Regions from separate parts of the Kitasatospora sp. Ki12 genome, predicted to be linked through region 2. Evidence: riboswitches for the same ligand, from Rfam matches in the RefSeq annotation. Region 2 holds a riboswitch; the other holds the start of a gene.
The links. Region 2 has a riboswitch for S-adenosylmethionine ahead of ACYP53_RS16935 (aminotransferase class V-fold PLP-dependent enzyme). Riboswitches for the same ligand answer to the same signal wherever they lie in the genome.

Region 1: another riboswitch for S-adenosylmethionine. It lies ahead of thrC (threonine synthase); the one in region 2 lies ahead of ACYP53_RS16935 (aminotransferase class V-fold PLP-dependent enzyme).

The regions. Positions count from the first base shown of each region.
Region 1 is NZ_BAAIHT010000001.1:1,557,934-1,561,152, reverse strand. Features, by position in the region: gene ACYP53_RS06710 (alpha,alpha-trehalose-phosphate synthase (UDP-forming)) at 1-316, opposite strand, end outside; gene ACYP53_RS06705 (glucosyl-3-phosphoglycerate synthase) at 375-1,400, opposite strand; SAM riboswitch class I at 1,548-1,682, shown strand; gene thrC (threonine synthase) at 1,699-2,979, shown strand; gene ACYP53_RS06695 (MoaD/ThiS family protein) at 3,021-3,219, shown strand, end outside.
Region 2 is NZ_BAAIHT010000001.1:3,826,192-3,829,410, reverse strand. Features, by position in the region: gene ACYP53_RS16945 (rhomboid family intramembrane serine protease) at 1-409, shown strand, start outside; gene ACYP53_RS16940 (Lrp/AsnC family transcriptional regulator) at 451-732, shown strand; gene ACYP53_RS16935 (aminotransferase class V-fold PLP-dependent enzyme) at 766-2,178, opposite strand; SAM riboswitch class IV at 2,229-2,347, opposite strand; gene trpD (anthranilate phosphoribosyltransferase) at 2,594-3,219, opposite strand, start outside.

The DNA.
Region 1 (3,219 bases), 2.3 Mb from region 2:
AGGCGCGGGTGAAGGTCTCGGGGTCGATGTCCAGCATCCGGACGGCCTGTCCGCCGACGTCGTGGCCGGCCAGGTCGAGGCGGCCGTTCGGCGCTTCCGCGGCGGCTCTGCGGTCCGCGTCGCCGAGGGCGGCGCAGACCCAGACGGCGTTCGGGTCGTCGATCGCGGAGAGCCCGGAGACCAGGCCCCCGCCGCCGCGCCGCAGGGTCAGCGTGCCGTCGTCGGCGGTGCTGAACGACACCGGTCCCCGGTTGGACGCCACCAGGACGGGGGCGGTGCCGGTCGCACTCGAACGTTCGGTCGTGAGATCGCCCATGGTTGGGATGTTGCCGGGGGCCCGGCGTGGCAAACCCGTCGACGGGGCCGTGAACCCGTCAATGTCGGGTGGCGTACTCGGGGACGGTGTGCATCGGGGGGCGTTCCAGGGCGGTGATGTCGTAGGTGCGGGGGGTGAAGATCGGGGTCCCGCCGTCGGTGGGCCGGGGCTCCGGGTCGCGGGTGAACTGGGTGAGGTGCGGGCGGACCAGGTCGGCGGAGGCCTTGAGCCGGTGGGCCCGGTCGAGGCGTTCGAGAGCGGTGCGGTAGATGGTGGCGGCCATCCGGCCGAGGGCCTGGCCGTCCTGGTGGCGGTGGTGCCGGACGCCGACGTCCACCTGGGCCAGGGCGTCCAGGCCGACCAGCTCCAGGGCGTCGACCAGCAGGCCGAGTTCGACGCCGTAGCCGGTGGGGAAGGGCAGCCGTTCGAGCAGGGAGCGGCGGGCCGCGTACTCGCCGCCGAGGGGTTGGACGAAACCGGCGAGTTCCGGCCAGTGGAGGTTGAGGAGGGGGCGGGCGACGAGTTCGGTGACGCGGCCGCCGCCGGCCGGGACGATGACGCCGCTGTCCGTCTCGAGGGGGCGGTCGTACATGGCCTTGACCAGCTGGATGGACTCGTCGGTCAGCAGTGGGCCGACGATCCCGGAGACGAAGGCCGGGTCGAACTCGCGCAGGTCGGCGTCCACGAAGCAGACGATGTCGCCGCGGGTGACCAGCAGCGAGCGCCAGAGCACCTCGCCCTTGCCGGGGGCGGCGGGCAGCCGGGGCAGGATGGCGTCGCGGTGCTCGACCCGGGCGCCGGCCTCGGCGGCGACGGCGGCGGTGGCGTCGGTGGAGCCGGAGTCGACCACGACGAGTTCGTCGACGAGCGGGAGGCGTTCCATCAGCTCGCGGCGGACGGTGCGGACGATGTCGCCGACGGTGGCCTCCTCGTCCAGGGCGGGGAGGACGACGCTGACCGTGCGCCCGGTGCGTTCCTTGGCGTCGAGAAGGGTGCGGACCGGCCGGTCCGCCGCGCTCCAGGACCGGCGGCGTAGCCAGGACGCCGCCTGCGGGAGGAGCTCGGGGGTCGGTTCGGCGGGCACGGAAGTCTCCTCGGCGGGTCGGGTGGGACGGGTCATCTCGCGTGGCGGACGGTCCCGTTCAGGAATGACGCCTTCGGATACAGTCTTCGTACAGCGGTCGGACCTTCGCACGCCGGGGTCACCGTTGAGCGCCACCACAATTTCACAAGCTCATCCAGAGGGACTGAGGGAACGGCCCGTTGACGTCCCGGCAACCTTCTCGCTCGGCTGTCGTCACAGGCCCCGGCGGGACAGGTGCCAATTCCGGCCTGTGGCGCGACCGTGCCACGGGGAAGATGAGGAGAGAGGCCTCGCCATCATGGCTATCGACACCGTCGCACCTGTTTCCGTGGACCTCGGCCCCGCCACCGCCCTGTCCTGTCGGGAGTGCGGCACCCGTTTCCCGCTCGGTCCCAGCTTCGCGTGCCTGGAGTGCTTCGGCCCGCTGGAGATCGCCTACGACTTCGGCAGCGAGGGCGCCGAGGAGTTGCGCAAGCGGATCGAGGCCGGTCCGGCGTCCGTCTGGCGCTACGCGCCGCTGCTGCCCGTCCCGGCCGACGTCGCCTCCAAGCCCAACCTGAACCCGGGCTGGACCCCGCTGGTGAAGGCGGACAACCTGGGCCGGGAGCTCGGCTTCACCGCCCAGCTGCACATCAAGGACGACTCCGGGAACCCGACGCACTCCTTCAAGGACCGGGTGGTGGCCTGCGCGATCGAGGCCGCCCGGGCCTTCGGCTACACGACGCTCTCCTGCTCCTCCACCGGCAACCTGGCCGGCGCGGTGGGCGCGGCGGCCGCCCGGGCCGGGTTCCGGTCCTGCGTGTTCATCCCGCACGACCTGGAGCAGGGCAAGGTCGTCATGGCCGGGGTGTACGGCGGCGAGCTGGTCGGCATCGAGGGCAACTACGACGACGTGAACCGCTTCTGCTCGGAGCTGATCGGGGACCCGGCCGGCGAGGGCTGGGGCTTCGTCAACGTCAACCTTCGGCCGTACTACGGCGAGGGCTCCAAGACGCTGGCGTACGAGATCTGCGAGCAGCTCGGCTGGCGGCTGCCGGAGCAGATCGTGATCCCGATCGCCTCGGGCTCGCAGCTGACGAAGATCGACAAGGGGCTGCAGGAGCTGATCAAGCTCGGCCTGGTCGAGGACCGGCCGTACCGGGTCTTCGGCGCCCAGGCCGAGGGCTGCTCGCCGGTGTCGGCGGCCTTCAAGGCGGGCCGGGACGTGATCAAGCCGGTCAAGCCGGACACCATCGCCAAGTCGCTGGCGATCGGCAACCCGGCCGACGGCCCGTACGTGCTGGACATCGCCCGTCGGACCGGCGGCGCGGTGGAGGACGTCACGGACGCGGAGGTCGTGGCGGCGATCCGGCTGCTGGCGCGGACCGAGGGCATCTTCGCGGAGACCGCGGGCGGGGTGACCGTCGGCGTGCTGAAGAAGCTGGTCGAGACCGGGCAGCTGGATCCGGCCAAGGAGACCGTCGCGATCAACACCGGTGACGGCCTGAAGACCCTGGACGCCGTCTCCGACGCCGGGATGACCGCCGTCATCCGCCCGACGCTGGACTCCTTCCGCGCCGCCGGCCTCGTGTCCGCCTGAACCACCCCGCCCCGCAAGGCCCCACCCCCGCAAGGAGAGCCATGAGCGCCAACGTCCGCATCCCCACCATCCTGCGCACCTACACCGGCGGCGCCGCCGAGGTGAGCGCCGAGGGCACCACCCTGGCCGAGGTCATCGCCGACCTGGAGCGGAACCACCCGGGCATCGCCGCCCGCATCCTGGACGACACCGGCAAGCTGCGCCGCTTCGTCAACGTCTACGTGAACGACGACGACGTGC
Region 2 (3,219 bases):
CCTCCACGTCTTCGGCCCCACCGTCGAACGCCGGCTGGGCCGGGCCCGGTACGCCGTCTTCTACCTGGCCGCCGGCAGTCTGGCCGCGTACGGCTTCGCGCTCGCCGAGGCGCACTCGCCGGACTCGACCCGGGTGCTCATCGGGGCCTCCGGCGCGATCTCCGGCGTCCTGGGCGCCTATCTGCGCTTCCACCCCCGGGCCCGGGTGACGACCCTCGTCCCGCTGCTGCTCTTCCTGCCGCTGCGCTTCCCGGCCTGGCTGGTGCTGGGCCTCTGGTTCGCGCTGCAGTGGTGGTCGGTGCACTCGGCGGGCCCGGGGGTGGCCTACCTGGTCCACGTGATCGGCTTCTCGGCCGGCTTCCTCTACGCCTGCACCGTGGTCCGCCACCCCCCGCGACGACCCGGCTGACGCCCGATACGCTGGCGGCACCTCACAAAGGAGCCCGAACAGTGATCACCGCCATCGTCCTGATCAAGACCAGTGTCGACCGCATCCCGGAGATCGCCGAGGCCATCGCTTCCATCGAGGGGGTCAGCGAGGTGTACTCGGTGACCGGCGGCTACGACCTGGTGGCGATGGTCCGGGTGCGCCGTCACGACGACCTGGCCGAGGTCATCCCCGGCCGGCTCAACAAGGTCCCGGGCGTGGCGCACACCGAGACCCAGATCGCCTTCCGCACCTACTCCCAGCACGACCTGGAAGCCGCCTTCGCCCTCGGCCTGGACGAGTAGTGACGACCGGCACCGACCGGCGGGGAGCCCGGCTCAGCCCTCCCGGCGCGTGTCGGCCACACAACGGCCGCCCTCGTTGCGGTAGTTCCACGCCGCGCCGTCCGTGACCAGCTCGCGGACGGCGGTCAGGAAGCGGTCGACGTGCTCGTCCGGAGTCCCGGCCCCGAAGCTCACCCGGATCGCGTTCAGGCTGCGCTCGCCCGGCAGCGACGGCTCCGGCGCGCCGCACTCGGACGGGGCCACGTCCTCGTCCCCGAGCAGGGTCCGCACCAGCGGGTGGGCGCAGAACAGGCCGTCGCGCACCCCGATGCCGTACTCGGCGGACAGCGCGGCCGAGAAGTGCGAGCTGTTCCAGCCCCGGACGACGAAGGACAGCACGCCGACCCGCGCCGAGCCCTCCCCGAACAGGTTGAGCACCTTGACCTGCGGGATCTCCGCCAGCCCCGCGGTCAGCCGGTCGACCAGCTGCCGTTCCCGGGCCTCCAGCGCGTCGAAGCCCGCCTCGCCCAGCGCCCGGCAGGCGGAGGCGATCGCGTAGGCGCCGATGACGTTCGGCGAACCGGCCTCGTGCCGGGCCGGTCCGGTGTGCCACTGCACGGCCACCGAGCCGTCCGTCTCCCGGGCCACCGTGCGGGTCGCCCCGCCGCCGGCCAGGTACGGTTCCGCCTCGTCCAGCCAGTCCGCCCGGCCGGCCAGCACCCCGGCGCCGAACGGCGCGTAGATCTTGTGGCCGGAGAAGGCGATCCAGTCGACGTCCAGTTCGCGCACCGAGACCCGGTGGTGCGGGGCCAGCTGGGCGGCGTCCAGGACCACCCGGGCGCCGTGCCGGTGCGCGGTCGCGGTCAGCTCGGCCACCGGCCAGAGCTCGCCGGTCACGTTGGAGGCGCCGGTGACGCACAGCAGCTTCGGGCCCTCGGGCGCCCCGGCGAGCGCCGCGTCCAGGGCGGCCACCGCCTCGGCCCGCGAACGCGGCGCGCGCAGGTAGGTGACGGCCAGTCCGGCGTGCGCCCAGGGCAGCAGCGAGGCGTGGTGCTCGGTCTCGAAGGCGAACACCCGGGTGCCGGCCGGGACGGCGGAGGCCAGCAGGTTGAGCGAGTCGGTGGTGGCCCGGGTGAAGACCACCTGGTCGCCCTCGCGCAGGTCGAGGAACTCGCCGACGGTGCGGCGGCTCTGCTCGAACAGGTCGGTGGAGAGCTGCGAGAGGTACCCGGCACCGCGGTGCACGCTGCCGTAGTACGGGGCGTAGGCGGCGACGTCGTCCCACACCCGCTGCAGCGCGGGCGAACTGGCCGCGTAGTCGAGCGCCGCGTAGCCGACCTTCTCACCGTTGACGAGCGGGACCTGGACGTCGGCACCGAGGACGGCGAGCGGGGTGCCCGGGAGGGGTCGCGCGGAGCGCGCCGAAAGAAGGGTGGCGGCGGGAGACGGGTGGGCGGAAGTCGACATGAGGATGCACTCCTTCGAGGTCTGGGACCCCGGGAGTGTCAGTCGTCGGGCGTCCGCGCTTGTCGCACGGACGGCATGCCGTGACGACCCGGTCCTCACCCAGGGCACCCCGCCACGGACGGAGGGTTGCCGGACAGCGAGCTGGGGCTTTGCGCTGTCACTCATGACCTGCCGAAGACTCTAGGTCGCGTCCGCCGGGTGGTCAAACAGGCATCCACCATCCGGACGGCGCCTTCGCCCGCTCGCCTCCGGGGCGCTCCGACCCGGCGCCGACGCTCGTCGCTCCGGCGCTCGTCCCTCGCTTGTCGCTCCTCAACTTTCGGCACCGGCGCGCCCCTTCGGCTCGGGGCGGCCCCTTCGGCTCAGAGCACGGAAGCCCGCACCGGCGTACCGGTACGGGCTCCCGACTGCCGTCTCAGCCGCGGGTGGTGGCGTCCGACCAGCGGCGCAACAGCTCCTGCGCGGCGCCCGAGTCGATGGCCTCCGCGGCCCGCACCATGCCCGCCGCGAGCTGCTCCGCCAGCGGTGCCTCGCCCAGGTCGAGCGCGACCAGCGCCGCCGCCGTGTTCAGCAGGACGGCGTCCCGCACCGGCCCGCGCTCCCCCGCCAGCAGACGGCGCGCGACCTCGGCGTTGTACGCCGGGTCCCCGCCGCGCAGCGCCTCGATGCCGACCAGCTCGATGCCGACGTCCCGCGGGTCGAAGGAGGTCTCGGTGACCACCCCGTCGCGCACCACCCACACCCGCGAGGTGGTGGCGGTGGTCAGCTCGTCCAGTCCGTCGTCGCCGCGGAAGACCAGCGCGGTCGAGCCGCGCCGGGCGAGGACGCCGGCGATCAGCCCGGCGAGCCGGGTGTCGAAGCAGCCGACGGCGTGGGAGGTGACCTTGGCCGGGTTGGTCAGCGGGCCGAGGAGGTTGAACGCGGTCGGCACCCCGAGGTCACGCCGGGCGGTGGCCGCGTGCCGCATCGAGGGGTGGAACTTCGCCGCGAAGCAGAAGGTGAGCCCGACCTCCTCGGCCACCTCGGCGACCCGCCGGGCGG